2 regions of the Mesorhizobium sp. M1066 genome follow, and region 2 is predicted to be linked to the other one. Evidence: predicted binding sites of a transcription regulator. Region 2 holds the regulator's gene; the other holds the start of a gene.

Region 1 (7,255 bases), on a different contig from region 2:
GTGATGGCCGCCATCGGCGAGCTTGTCGATGGCGGCAAAGCCGAGTGGAGCCGCACCGCGACCGGCGAGATCGAGCTGCGGCTGTTGACCGGAGAGGTGTTCGTGCTTGGCGAGATGTTTGTCACACGTGTCGAATGAGCACCCATCCGCGCTCTACGGCGCCCCCCTCTGTCCTGCCGGACATCTCCCCCTCAAGTGGGGAGATCGGCTGTCATTGCGGCATTCGCCAGCCTCCAATGTTGCAAGAATGAGCGAGGCGCTGAAGCTGCCAATCTCCCCACTTGAGGGGGAGATGTCCGGCAGGACAGAGAGGGGCGCCGTAGAGCACCTACCTTGGAGATTCGAATTTGAAAGCAAGCACCGGAGTGAGTGCGAGAAGCCGTCTCTGTAGGGTTCAGACAAAGGAGTAAAGGCAATGAACCTCATGCAAACTCAAATGGCCGCACCGGCAACCATCCATGCCACCCTCGACACCATCGTCTACGCCATCGGGCAATCCTCGATCGGCAACATCCTGGCGGCCCGCAGCGATATCGGCGTCTGCGCCATCCTGATCGGCTCGGATGCAGAGGCGCTGGAGCAGGACCTTGGCCATCGCTTCCCGGGCAAGGTACTGGTCGAAGACGAGGCCACCTTGCGCGACGATCTCGCGGCAATCGCGCGCTTCATCGAGACGCCCAGCGTCGGCCTCGACCTCCCGCTCGACATCCGCCACGGCACGCCATTCCAGCAACAGGTTTGGGATGTGCTGCGCAGCATCCCGTGCGGCGCCACCATCACCTACACCGCGCTCGCCCGGCGTCTCGGCCAGCCGAACGGCGCCCGCGCTGTGGCGACGGCCTGTGCGGCCAACGCAATCGCGCTGGGCATTCCCTGCCACCGTGTCGTCCGCGCCGACGGCTCACTGGCCGGTTACCGCTGGGGTGTCGAACGCAAACGCGCCCTGCTCGACAAGGAGGCTACGATATGAATGCCCATGCCAAAATTGCCAGATCGGTGATCGAAGCCGCCGGGACGCGCATCGCCGATTACGACTGGCCCGCCCTTGCTGCCGAACTCGACGGCTTCGGCTGCGCGGTGATCGAGAAATTGCTCTCGCCCGAAGAATGCTGGCAGATCGCCGGCCTCTATCCCAACGAAGAGCATTTCCGCAGCCACATCCAAATGGCCAGGCACGGCTTCGGCAAGGGCGAGTACCGCTACTTCCGCTATCCCTTGCCCGACCTATTGGGCGGTCTGCGCAGCGCGCTCTATCCCAGGCTGGCCGAGGTCGCCAATCGGTGGAACGAGCGCATGGGGCAGGCCATGCGTTATCCCGCGACGCATGCCGCGTTTCTCGATCAGTGCCATGCCGCCGGCCAGACACGGTCGACGCCGCTGCTGCTGCAATATGTGCCCGGCGACTTCAATTGCCTGCACCAGGATCTCTATGGCGACCTCGCCTTTCCGCTGCAGGTGGCGATCCTGCTCTCCGAACCGGGCCGGGATTTCAGCGGCGGCGAGTTCGCGCTGACCGAGCAGCGCCCGCGCATGCAGAGCCGGGTCGAAGTGGTGCCGCTGCGCCAGGGCGACGCCGTTGTCTTCGCCGTCCACAACCGGCCGGTGCAGGGCACCAAAGGCAACTACCGGGTCAACCTGCGCCATGGCGTCAGTCGTCTGCGCTCAGGCATGCGCCACACGGTCGGGATCATTTTTCACGATGCGAAGTGAGCAGGGAGAAGATGGAGGTCCCCCTCACCCCGCCGGCGCATAGCGGCTGACCACCATGCCACAGGCATAGGCCTTCGAGCCGAGCAGCCGCAGGTTCCTAAAACCGCCCTGATCAAAAATCCGGCGGCCCGCACCCAGCACCGCCGGGTTGATGAAAAGCTGGAACTCGTCGACCAGCCCGGCCGCAATCAGCGCCGACGCGAAACCGGCGCCGCCGAACACCGCCATGTCGCCGCCCTCGCCCGCCTTCAGCGCATTGACTTCGCGCGGCAGGTCGCCGCTGGCCACCCTCGTGCGCTCCCAAGCCGGCTCCCAGGCCGATTGCTTGAGCTTGTCGCTCAGCACCACCTTGCGGGCGTCGACGACGCGTTGTGCGAACGCATAGAAGGGATCGCGCGGAAATTTCTTCGCCGCATTACCCCAATGGGCAAGATAGCCCTCCTGCGCCATCTTGCGGCTGAGCAGGATGGTGTCGATGCCGGCGAAGACGGCGTTGAAGTCCTGCTTCAGCGCACCGTCCCAGGCGCCCTCGTCACCCCATTCCCAGAGCTGCCAGGCATGGTCCTCATTGGCGCCGACAAAGCCGTCGACCGACATCTGCATCTGAAGGATCAGTTTTCTCATCGTCGTTCTCCTCGTCTTGTCCGGCTCAAAGCGTGCAGGCGAAATTGCGGGGCAGCATGGTCAGCGTTAAATGGTTTACATTTGGAACCATTGACATAGGGCGAGAACAGTATCAATAGTAAAGTGATTTAAAAATGGAACCATAGATGTCGACGCGCGAAAAATCCGGCTGCCCGATCAACCTGTCGCTCGAACTGATCGGCGACCGCTGGACGCTGCTCATCATCCGCGACATGGTCTTCGCCGGGAAAAAGCACTTTCGCGAATTCCTGCAATCCGACGAAGGCATCTCCTCGCGCACGTTGGCCGAGCGGCTGCAAACGCTTCAGGAGGAAGGCATCCTCACCCGAAGCGACGACCCGACGCATGGCTTGAGAACGGTCTACCGGCTGACCGAGGCAGGCATCGACCTCTTGCCGGTGCTGGCGACGCTCGGCGCCTGGGGCAGCAAGCACCGCAAGGCCGACGACAAGCTGGCCAGGATTGCCGACGAACTGGTGGCAGGCGGCGAAGCGGCGCTGGAAAAGATGAAAGCGGCGCTGCGAGCGGAGCATATTGTCTAGGCGGTTGCGTTCAGGCCGAACCGGCATGGCTGTTGCCGCACAATTCGCCCTTCCCTTGACAATGATCCATCTTTGTTCTTTATTTGTTCCAATCTATCAGCAACTGCGGATGTGCGGTCGATGGAAACGACAGCCACCATCCTGCATGCCGATCTCGACGCTTTCTACGCCTCGGTCGAGCAGTTGCTCGATCCGTCGCTGCGCGGCAAGCCGATCGCGGTGGGCGGCGGCGTCGTGCTCGCCGCTTCCTACGAGGCCCGCGCCTTTGGCGTGCGCGGCGGCATGCCCGGGCGCAAGGCGCGCGAACTCTGCCCGCATCTGATCTTCGTCGGCGGTAATTTCAGCCATTACCAGCGGCTGGGCGACGCGGCGATCAAGGTGCTCGACGATTTTACCCCGGTGGTCGAGCGCATCTCCATCGACGAGGCCTTTGCCGATGTCGCCGGCTGCACGCATCTGTTCGGCTCCCCACAGGAGATCGCCACGACGATCCGCAGCCGGGTGCGCGCCGAACTCGGCCTGCCGATCTCGATCGGCGTGGCGCGCACCAAGCACCTGGCCAAGATCGCCTCGCAGGTCGCCAAGCCCGACGGGCTGGTGGTGGTCGACCCCGGTAGCGAACTCGCCTTCCTGCACGATCTGCCGGTGAGGCTGATGTGGGGCGTCGGCCCGGCGACCAAAGCGCGGCTGGCGGAAATCGGCATCGAGACCATCGGAGAGCTGGCGAGGACACATCGCGGCGCGCTGACGCGGCTGCTCGGTCCGGCCGCCGGCGAAAAGCTGGCCGCATTGTCCTGGAACCGTGACCCGCGAAAACTGGAGACGAAGCGCCGGGCGCATTCGGCCGGCGCGCAATCGGCGCTCGGAGAGAAGCCTGCCGTAGCACGGGTCATCGTGCCCACTCTGCTGCATCTGGCCGACCGCATCGCCAGCCGGCTGCGCTCCAAGGCACGGCCCGGCCGCACGGTGACGGTGCGCGTGCGCTTTGCTGATCTGAGCGCCGTTACGCGCTCGATCACGCTCGACCAGCCGATCTCGGCGACGACGATGCTGGCCGAGATCGCCGGCGACCTGGTGCGCGGCGTGCTCGCCGACCACCCGCATGACAAAACGATCTCGCTGCTGGCGATCTCGGTCTCGCATCTTGAGGAAAGCTTCGAGCTACAGCTCGAACTGCCGCTCGGCCTCGCCGACGAGAAACGCCGGCCCGGCACCAGGAAAGGCCTGGCACGCTTCGACGCCGACCGCGCCATCGACAAGATCCGCGAACGCTTCGGCAAACAGGCGGTCGGCTACGGCACGGTGGCACTGGAAGCGGCGCGCTCGGTGCCCGACGACTTCAGGGAATTGGCGGAGAAGGAATTGTGAACCTGGGACCGCCGGGCGCTATTTCGTCTCCTCGCCATCCCAGTACCGCCTCACCGCTGCCATGTCGAAAATGCCGTCGCGCCGGCGCAAGGCGTCGACCGCCATCTTGTTGGAATCGGGATAGACGCAGACCTCGTTGGGGTTTTTCTCGCCGATCATCAGATAGCGGCACGGTCCCGTGCCGCTGTTGAGGAAGGAATGTCCGACCGCCAGGCCAGCGGGAAAGCAGACATAGTCGCCCGCTTTCATCTCGTGGCGCTCCTCGCCAAGCAGCAGCGTCACCTGCCCTTCCAGGATCAGCGCATGCTCCTCTTCCAGCATGTGGTAGTGCCTGGGCGCCAGACGCATGCCGGGCGCCGGCGCCTCGATCAGCATGCCGACGTGATAATCGGACCGTCCCAGAGCGGCATAGGTCAGATGCCTGGACCGGCCGCCGAACCGCGGCCCCTCACCTTCCAGCTTCCATTCGACAGCATCGCTGGCAACAGGCGGGATCGGCGCGGCCGGGGCCTTGGTGACACCGGCCGTCACATCCGACGGCAACGGATCGCCGGCGGCAAGGCCGGTGCTCTCACCGTCCCAGTAGGTTCGAGTTGCCGCGAGGTCGAAGATCGCACGGCTGCCCAGCGCGCGCACCAGCACCTTGTTGGAGGCGGTGTAGACGACAACGTCGTTCGGGTTGCGCTCGCCGACGATGACGTAGCGGCAGGGTGCGTCGCTGGTGTTGATGAGGCAATGCCCTGCCGCCGCCCCGGCCGGAAAGCAGATGTAGTCGCCGGCCTTCATGGCATAGGAGGCGTCGCCGACCTGCGCGGTGAGCGTCCCCTCGAGGATGAAGACATGCTCCTCCTCGAAAATGTGGTAGTGCGCTGGCGAGGTCTGCTTGCCCGCCGGCAACTCCTCGATCGCCACGCCGACATGATAGGTTTCGCCAAGCGCGGCCAGCGACAAATGCCGGTAGCGCATGCCGAAGCGCGGCACATCGGACCATTCCGTCCACGGCACACTGTCCGATGCGAATGGCACTGGCGATTTGTCGTCTGCCATCGGGCCTCCTGCTCCTGTCGCCCTGCCCTCTTCGCAAGCCGCAGGAGGGTCCACGACAGAACAAAGCTGCCAGCTTCCGGCATCATCGCCAAGCGGTGTTCGCCACGCTCCTGACAGAGCCCGACACGAGCCGCTCGCTTCAGCCTCGGATGGCCTTGCCGGCCTGCTGCAGCAACTCGAACGCCGTGAAGCGCTTGGCATGCCAGCCGGCCAGCGTAGCGTCGGGATGATAGACCTCGCCGAGCTCCGACATGCCGGCCATGGCCGCCGCGACATCCTTGTAGGTTCCGGCGGCGACGGCGCCGAGCATCGCCGAGCCCAGCAGCACCGGCTCCGGCGAGGTCGACGCCACCACCACCATGCCGGTCGTGTCGGCAAGCAGCTGGCGCACCAGCGGGCTTTGGCCGGCGCCGCCGCTGACGACGATGGTGTCGACGGGAATGCCCTTGTCATGCTCGGCCCGCACGATCTGGCGCGCGCCGTAGCCCAGCCCGCAGACTCCGGCGACATAGAGCCCGACCAGGCTGTCGAGGCTGGTGTCTAGATCGAGCCCGGCGATCAGCGCTCGCGCGTCCGGGTCGGCGAAAGGCGCGCGGTTGCCGAGAAACTCCGGCACCACATGGATACCGCCGACCAGCGCCGGCGTCGCTGCGGCCCCGTTGCGGCCTTGCGCCTGCAACGACAGCCAGGCGCTGAGGCTGAGCCCCTCGGCTTGCGCCTTGGCCGCCGCCTCGCCCGCCGCGGGATGCATGCGCACCAGATGGTCGATAGCAGCACCGGCTGCCGACTGGCCGCCCTCGTTCAGCCACAGGCCCGGCACCATGGCCGAGAAATACGGACCCCAGACGCCGTCGACGAAGGCCGGCTCGGCGGTCGACGACATGGTGCAGGCTGAGGTGCCGAAGACATAGGCCATGCGCGACAGAACGCTGCCGAACGCGCCGCGCGCGCCGACCGTGCCGACACCGCCGGCATGCGCGTCGATCAGCCCCGCCGCCACCGCGGTGCCGGCGACGAGACCAAGGTCCGCAGCCGCCTGCGCGGTCAGCCCGCCGCCAAGTGCGGCACCCGCCGGCACGATCTGCGTGCCGATGCGCGCGAACCCCTCGTCGGCCAGGCTCCCTAGTCCGATGGTGCGGAAATAGGCCTCGTCCCAGCGGCTTTCATGCGCCAGATAGGTCCATTTGCAAGTCACCGTGCAGACCGAGCGGGCAAGGCTGCCGGTCGCGCGCCAGGTGAGGAAATCGGCGAGGTCCATGAACTGCCAGGCGGCGTTGAACGTGTCGGGCAGGTTTTCCGCTAGCCAAAGGAGTTTCGGCGTTTCCATTTCCGGCGAGATGACGCCGCCGACATAGTTCAGCACCGCCTCGCCGCTGCGGTTGATGCGGCGCGTCTGCTCGACCGCGCGGTGATCCATCCAGACGATGATGTTGCGTTCCGAATTGCCGGACTTGCTTACCGGCAGCGGCGCGCCGCCCTCGCCCAGCACCACCAGCGAACAAGTGGCGTCGAACCCGATGCCGGCGATCGCCTCGGGCGCTATGCTAGACTGCGCGACGGCCGCGCGGACGACAATGCACACCGCCCGCCAGATGTCATTGCTCGACTGCTCGACAATGTCGCCGGGCTCACGCCAGACCTCGATGTCCTGCTTGGCCGAGGCAAGCAGGTTTCCGGACCGATCGAACACCCCGGCCCGCGCGCTGCCGGTGCCGACGTCGATGCCGAGATAGCAATGCGGCATGGTTTCAATCTCTCAGGCTAGGGGAGTAGGGGAGTAGGGGAGTAGGAAGTGAAGCAGTGAGGGCTCTGACAAGGTATCGGATTCCCGAATTTCGTGTTGTCCAATTCCCCTACTCCCCTACTCCCTTATTCCCCTCACAAATCATTGCTCTGCGGCAAAATCACCAAATCCCGGATCGTCACGTTGCGCGGGCGGGTCA
Region 2 (7,255 bases):
TGCTGAACTCGATCGCGCCGCGCTCGACAAGCCGGTGACGTTCAGTGCGGTCAACACCGGCCGCGACGATGTCGCCCTGCTCGGCTTCACCTCGGGCACGACAGGCGTGCCGAAGGCGACGATGCATTTCCACCGCGACCTGCTGATCATCGCCGACGCCTACGCCCGCGAAATCCTGGAGGTGACGCCGGACGACATCTTCGTCGGCTCGCCGCCGCTGGCCTTCACCTTCGGCCTTGGCGGGCTCGCCATCTTCCCGCTGCGCTTCGGCGCTGCCGCGACGCTGCTCGAACAGGCGACGCCGCCCAACATGATCCACATCATCGAAACCTACAAAGCGACGATCTCCTTCACCGCGCCGACTGCCTACCGCGCCATGCTGAAGGCCATGGATGAAGGTGCCGATTTGTCATCGCTGCGCGTTGCAGTTTCGGCCGGTGAGACCTTGCCCGCTCCGGTTTTCGAAGAGTGGACGCAAAAGACCGGCAAGCCGATCCTCGACGGCATCGGCGCCACCGAAATGCTGCACATCTTCATCTCCAACCGCTTCGATGACATGAGGCCTGCGTCGACCGGCAAGCCGGTGGGCGGCTATGAGGCGCGCATCGTCGATGACGAGATGCGCGAGGTGCCGCGCGGCACGACCGGCAGGCTGGCGGTGCGCGGCCCGACCGGCTGCCGCTACATGGCCGATGACAGGCAGAAGGAATATGTGCGCGACGGCTGGAACCTCACCGGCGACACCTTCACGCAGGACGAGGACGGCTTCTTCCATTTCGCCGCACGCTCCGACGACATGATCGTCAGCGCCGGCTACAACATCGCCGGTCCCGAGGTCGAGGCGGCGCTGCTGGCGCATCCGGACGTCGCCGAATGCGCGGTGATCGGTGCAGAGGACGCCGAACGCGGCCAGATCGTCGAGGCGCATGTCGTGCTGGTGCAGGGCGTCGCGCCCGACGCCCTCACCACCAAGCGCCTGCAGGACCATGTCAAGGCAACGATCGCGCCCTATAAATATCCGCGATCGGTAAAATTCATCGCCGCTCTGCCCAAGACCCAGACCGGAAAGATCCAGCGCTTCCGGCTGCGCACGGAGAAAATCAATTGAGCCAACCGTACGATCCGGCGTCCGAAGGCGCCCAGATGTCGTTCAAGGAGCGCATGTCCTACAGCGACTACCTGCACCTGGAGAAAGTGCTGGAGGCCCAGACGCCGCTGTCATCGGCGCATGACGAGATGCTGTTCATCATCCAGCATCAGACCTCCGAGCTCTGGATGAAGCTTGCTCTGCACGAGATTGGCGCCGCGATCCGTTCCATCCGCGCAGACCGGCTCGAGCCGAGCTTCAAGATGCTGTCGCGCGTTGCGCGCATCTTCGAGCAGCTGAACAATGCCTGGGACGTGCTGCGGACGATGACGCCCAGCGAATACACCGAGTTCCGCGACGCGCTCGGCCAGTCCTCGGGTTTCCAGTCCTGGCAGTATCGCGCCATCGAGTTCATGGCCGGCAACCGAAACCTGGCAATGCTCGGGCCGCACAAGCATCGGCCCGACCTGAGCGGGAAGCTGGAAGCGATCCTGGCCGAGCCGTCGCTCTATGACGAGGCACTGCTGCTTTTGGCGCGCAACGGATTCGACATCGGTGCCGATGCCAGGCGCACGGACTGGCGTGAGACGCGAACCGAGAATGAAGAGGTGCTGGTCGCCTGGCAGACCATCTACCGCGATCCGCAGCGCTACTGGATGTTCTACGAACTGGCCGAGAAGCTGGTCGACTTCGAGGACTATTTCCGGCGCTGGCGCTTCAATCACGTCACCACGGTGGAGCGCATCATCGGCCTGAAACGCGGCACCGGCGGCACGTCGGGTGCTTCGTATCTGAAGAAAATGCTCGAGGTCGTGCTGTTCCCGGAGCTGTGGACGGTCCGCACCCGGCTCTGACGTCGAAATGAAAACAGGCACACCGAGGGGACGCGCTGTGGCGGAAAACCCTTCGCGAACAACCGGGGACTGACCGACCATGAGTGGAATTCCTGATCTCGCCGCAGTCGAAGCGATGGATGCCACGGATCCGCTGCGGGCCATGCGCGACCGTTTCATTCTGCCGGAGGGGATGATCTATCTCGACGGCAATTCACTGGGGGCAGCGTCTCATGCCGTTTTCAGCGAGCTGCAGCAGGCGGCGACCCAAGAATGGGCCCAGGATCTCATCCGAGCTTGGAACACGGCCGGATGGTTCGAGATGCCAATCGAACTCGGCGACCAGCTCGGACGCCTGATAGGAGCCGCGGCCGGCCAGACCGTTGTCTGCGACACGACATCGACCAACATCTACAAGGTGCTGCACGCGGCGCTGGAGATGCGGCCCGGCCGGTCGGCCATCGTCGCCGAAGGTGACAGTTTTCCCACCGACCTGTACATCGCCGAAGGCGTGGCCTCGACCCGGGATGGCGTCCTGCTGCGCCTCGCGGGTGTCGACGCGCCGACCATCGAAGAGCTGATCGACGAAAACGTCGCGGTGGTGCTGGTCAATCACGTCAATTACAAATCGGGTGAACTGCGCGACATGGCGGCGCTGACGCGCAAAGCTCATGCGGCCGGAGCGCTGATCGTCTGGGATCTTTGCCACACCGCCGGCGCCCTGCCCGTCGAGCTCGATCACGCAAATGCCGATTTCGCCATCGGCTGCACCTACAAGTACCTCAACGGCGGTCCGGGCGCACCGGCCTTCATCTATGCCGCGCAGCGCCACCACGGCGATATCAGCCAGCCGCTCAGCGGCTGGTGGGGCCATGCGCGGCCCTTTGCCTTCGAACGGGGTTATGTTGCCGGCACCGGCATCCGCCGCTTTCTGTGCGGCACCCAGCCTGTCCTGTCGATGCGGGCGCTCAAAGGCGCGCTTGCCATCTGGAGCGACGTCGACATGGCGGCATTGCGGAAGAAGAGCGTCGCACTGACAGAACTGTTCATCCAGCTCGTCGAAGCCAAGTGCGGCGCCTACGGTCTCACGCTGGAGACCACCCGCGACGCGACCAGGCGTGGCAGCCAGGTGTCGTTCCTTCACGACCATGGCTATCAAATCATGCGGGCGCTGATCGAGCGCGGGGTGATCGGTGACTTCCGTGCGCCATCGACCATCCGTTTCGGCTTCACGCCGCTGTATGTCGGCTACAAGGATGTGTGGCTGGCGGTTGAGGTGCTGGAGGATATTCTGCGCACGGGCGCATGGAAGGACCAGCGTTTCGCGGTCAAAGAAGCCGTTACCTGACGCAACGATCCCCGCGATCCGCCGCCGCCGCCCTCACTGCCTGGCAGATGACGGAGGGCTGAATTTCCAGCCACAAATGCCAACAGACGTTGGCGTTTTGGCTCCGTTTCGTTCACGGCAAACGAACGTCCCGAAGATTTATATCGTCCTTTGTGGAGGTCGATAGATTGATAATGCCAATCCTTGGGTCGAGGATGAGCCACAGGTCATTAACCATAATAATTTCAATGTGAGCAGGCGCATCGCCGTGCCTGGCGCTTGTTGATCGCGACCCGCTGGCAAGCGCCAAATAATTTCAGCAGCCTTAACAAATTCATTAAACTTTAAACGGTTGCAGAACACAACTGGAACAGATAGGGTTTGTTCTGGGTTTGTTTTTCGATTCTGGTTTCAGGTAACCTGGGGGCCGCCATGCTGACGCGCAAGCAACATGAACTGCTGATGTTCATCCATGAACGCCTGAAGGAGAGCGGCATTCCGCCATCCTTCGACGAGATGAAGGAGGCGCTTGACCTTGCCTCCAAATCCGGGATTCATCGGCTGATCACCGCACTTGAGGAGCGCGGCTTTATTCGCCGGTTGCCCAACCGGGCACGCGCGCTGGAAGTGCTGCGATTGCCGGACTCGATCGCGCCCGGCCTCAACGCGGCAAAGAAGTTTTCGCCAAGCGTCATCCAGGGCAGTCTCGGTCAGGGTGGTGCCCTTGGCCGGCAGATCAAGCCGGCGCCTTCGCGGATGCCCTCGCCCGGCAATGATGACGATGCGGTCTCCGCCGTGTCGATCCCGGTCATGGGCCGTATCGCCGCCGGTGTGCCGATCGATGCCATCCAGCATCAGACGCATTCGATCTCGGTGCCGCCGGACATGATCATGGGCGGCGCCCACTATGCGCTGGAGGTCAAGGGCGACTCGATGATCGAGGCCGGTATCTTCGACGGCGACACCGTCATCATCCGCAATGCCGACACGGCGAGCCCCGGCGAGATCATCGTGGCGCTGGTCGATGAAGAGGAAGCGACGCTGAAGCGGTTCCGCCGCAAGGGCGCTTCGATTGCTCTCGAAGCCGCCAATCCGGCCTATGAAACCCGTATTTTCGGCCCGGACAGGGTCAAGGTGCAAGGCAAGCTCGTCGGCCTGATCCGCCGCTACTGAGCCGGCTGCGGGTTGGCCGCTGGCTTCTCCGGTTTCTTGAAGGGTGCCAGCCCCCTCGCCTCACGAGAGTATTTGCGTTGCGTGTGCCAGGGCCGATATGGGCTGTCCACCGCGAAGCTGATCGTCGCTGGCGTGGTCGCCGATTGGCGATCGAAGAAGACCGCGGCACTGCCTTTGCGAGCCAGTTGCCGCTTGGTGATGACGAGAACCAGCGGATTGTGACAGGCGTCATACGCGGTGGCGTCATTGATGACGATCAACTCGGCGAAGCCGCAGGCTTTCCAGGCGTCCTTGCGGTCCTCGACATAGGCAATGATCGCACCGGACATGTGCCTGGCCACGCAAACGCCTGAGGAGCAATAGAACGGCGATCCCAGCGGCAGATCAACGGCATCCGCGACATCGAATTGCCCATCGCTGTTGTCGAACACCTCTGGCACGACGATGGTTTCTGATGTCAGGGCGCGTTTCCAGTTATCGACGGTGAATTCGTTCGGCCGTTCCCGGCTGACGGCAAGCTCGCCGCCACCGATCGGCAACGCCACCAGCCGGGCGTCTTCCGAGATCAGCACATCCGGCGTGCGCGTATCCGAGACCGTCAGCAGGCCGGCAAGCGCGAAGGGCAGAGCAGCGAGCCGCAGCCAAGTTGTCGCCATCGTCGCGATGACCAAAGCAATCGCCACCAGCAGGACCGACTGTTGCGAAATCAGCCCGACCCCATCGACAGGCGAACGCTCGGAGATCCAGCCGGATATGGCGATCATCATCGTCAGGCCCTTACCCATCAGGTAGAGAGCCGGCCAATCCAATCCGAAAGGCATCAGCAGCGCGCTGGCGACGGCCAGGAACATGACGACGGTGACGATCGGCATAACCGCGAGATTGGCAAACAGGCTAAGCGGCGAGACACGCTGAAAATGCCAGATGGCAAACAGCGTCGTCGCGCTTCCGGCGATGATCGAGGTCATGGCAAGGCCGGTTGCCGCCAGCAGGAATTTTCGCGTCAGGAAACCTGGCATGGATCGCTTTGGCGGCGGCGGTCTTGCTTTTCCCGCGCGGTGATCGGCCCAGCCGGCATAGGCGCCGACCAGAGCCGCGGTCGCGGCGAACGACATCTGAAAACTCGGGCCGACCACCTCATGCGGCGACACCACGATGACGGCGATCGCCGAGATCGCCAGATTGCGCATGGTGAGTGCTGCTCGATCGAACAGCACGGCAATCAGCATCACCGCCAGCATGATGAAGCTGCGCTCGGCGGCAACGACGACTCCCGAGATGATGAGATAGGCCGCGATCGAGAACAGTGCGGCGGCGGCGGCATACTTCTTGACCGGGCGACGCGCGGAAAAGTCGGGAAACAAGGCGAAGGCGCCGCGCAGCAAACCCATGATGGTGCCGGCGACCAGAGCCATGTGCAGTCCCGAAATGGAGATGATGTGATAGATGCCGGTACGTCGCATCGCCTCATTGATGTCATCGGGAATGCCGGCGCGCACGCCGACGATCAGCGCCGCGGCGATCTCGCCTTCGGCGCCGCCGACGCTCGCCCTGATATGGTCGGCGATGCCTTCACGGGCATTTTCCACGCTAGAGGAAATTCGGGCCGGCAGCGGCATGTCGCCGTCATCGTTGACGACAAGCTTTGGATTGCCGAGAAAGAACCCGCTGCCACCGATGCCGGCAAAATAGCTGTCGAAGGAGAAGTCATAGCTGTCCGGCCGCACCGGTCCGGTCGGCGGCAAGAGCTTGGCATATCCGGTGATGAGGGAGCCGGCGGTCACGTCAGCCGGGATCTTGCGTGCCGAAAGCCGCACCCGTTCCGGCGCATAGCGCAGTTTCGGTCTTGCGGTCGATGTCACGTCGATGGTCAGCCGGATGCGGCCGGTTTCCATCCGGTCGAGCGAGACGACGCGGCCGGTCACCTGCGTCGAGATTTCCGAGCCCAACATTTGTGTGCCCGCACGCCACGTCTCGACCTTGGCAGCAAGCAGTCCTAGGGCGCACAAAAGTGCCGCCATGAAACACAGATGGGTCTTTGGCCATGAGCGCGAGACCAGCGCACAGACCCCCGTCAGAATGACAACCGCGACAGGTCTCGCAAAGTCGGGCTCGGCCGTCAGCGAAAAATAGCCGATCGCTCCGATCGCCAGACAGACCGGCACCAGCAGGAAGGCTACGCCCCGATCGAGTTCCAGGCTCGCCGCCATGTTCACGCTGTGGCGCAGGCGAGGCAGTGATGTCAGGCCGATCTGCCGGCGCACGCGCACGATCCTGCCGGTTTCGGCAACAGGAACAGAGGCGGCGACATCCGCTTGCAAGGGCGCCTTGCCGGGATCCGGCACGAGGGGTGACGGCGGCGGCAACGAGGCTGGCAGAGGCGCAAACAGGGACCGTTCGCTGACGCCAATGGCAGCGTCCTCGCCCTGATCCGAGCCCCAGCCTCGTCCAGCCATCAGGTCTGCCCCTTGCGCCCTCGACACCCTATGCTACATGAACGCCGGGCGCGCGAAAGTCCGCGCAACCGCACCCCGCTTCAGATGGTTTCCGAGAGTTCCATGTCCGACAAGGTCGTCACCCGTTTTGCCCCCTCGCCCACCGGCTATCTGCACATAGGCGGCGCGCGCACGGCGCTGTTCAACTGGCTGTATGCAAAGCACACTGGCGGCACGATGCTGCTGCGCATCGAAGACACCGACCGTGAACGCTCCAATGAAGCCGCGACGGCTGCCATCCTCGACGGGCTTTCCTGGCTTGGCCTGAGCTGGGACGGCGAGCCGGTGTCACAGTTCGAGCGTGCGCCGCGCCACCGCGAGGTGGCCGAGGAACTCGTAC

The links. The regulator LexA, encoded in region 2, represses DNA repair genes until DNA is damaged. The targets are predictions, from matches to a motif close to TGTTCNNNNTGTGTTCNG.
Region 1: a site for LexA is predicted at 2,971-2,988, ahead of dinB (DNA polymerase IV). Genes of this name have one in related genera too.

What each region holds. Positions count from the first base shown of each region.
Region 1 is NZ_JAMYMR010000014.1:77,948-85,202, reverse strand. It holds gene NKH52_RS19020 (hypothetical protein) at 1-138, shown strand, start outside; gene NKH52_RS19015 (methylated-DNA--[protein]-cysteine S-methyltransferase) at 416-970, shown strand; gene NKH52_RS19010 (2OG-Fe(II) oxygenase) at 967-1,710, shown strand; gene NKH52_RS19005 (dihydrofolate reductase family protein) at 1,735-2,334, opposite strand; gene NKH52_RS19000 (winged helix-turn-helix transcriptional regulator) at 2,481-2,897, shown strand; gene dinB (DNA polymerase IV) at 3,018-4,265, shown strand; gene NKH52_RS18990 (cupin domain-containing protein) at 4,284-5,312, opposite strand; gene NKH52_RS18985 (FGGY-family carbohydrate kinase) at 5,452-7,056, opposite strand; gene NKH52_RS18980 (SDR family oxidoreductase) at 7,191-7,255, opposite strand, start outside.
Region 2 is NZ_JAMYMR010000003.1:306,145-313,399, forward strand. It holds gene NKH52_RS07240 (AMP-binding protein) at 1-1,108, shown strand, start outside; gene kynA (tryptophan 2,3-dioxygenase) at 1,105-1,941, shown strand; gene kynU (kynureninase) at 2,021-3,268, shown strand; gene lexA (transcriptional repressor LexA) at 3,680-4,420, shown strand; gene NKH52_RS07260 (ComEC/Rec2 family competence protein) at 4,414-6,876, opposite strand; gene gltX (glutamate--tRNA ligase) at 6,979-7,255, shown strand, end outside.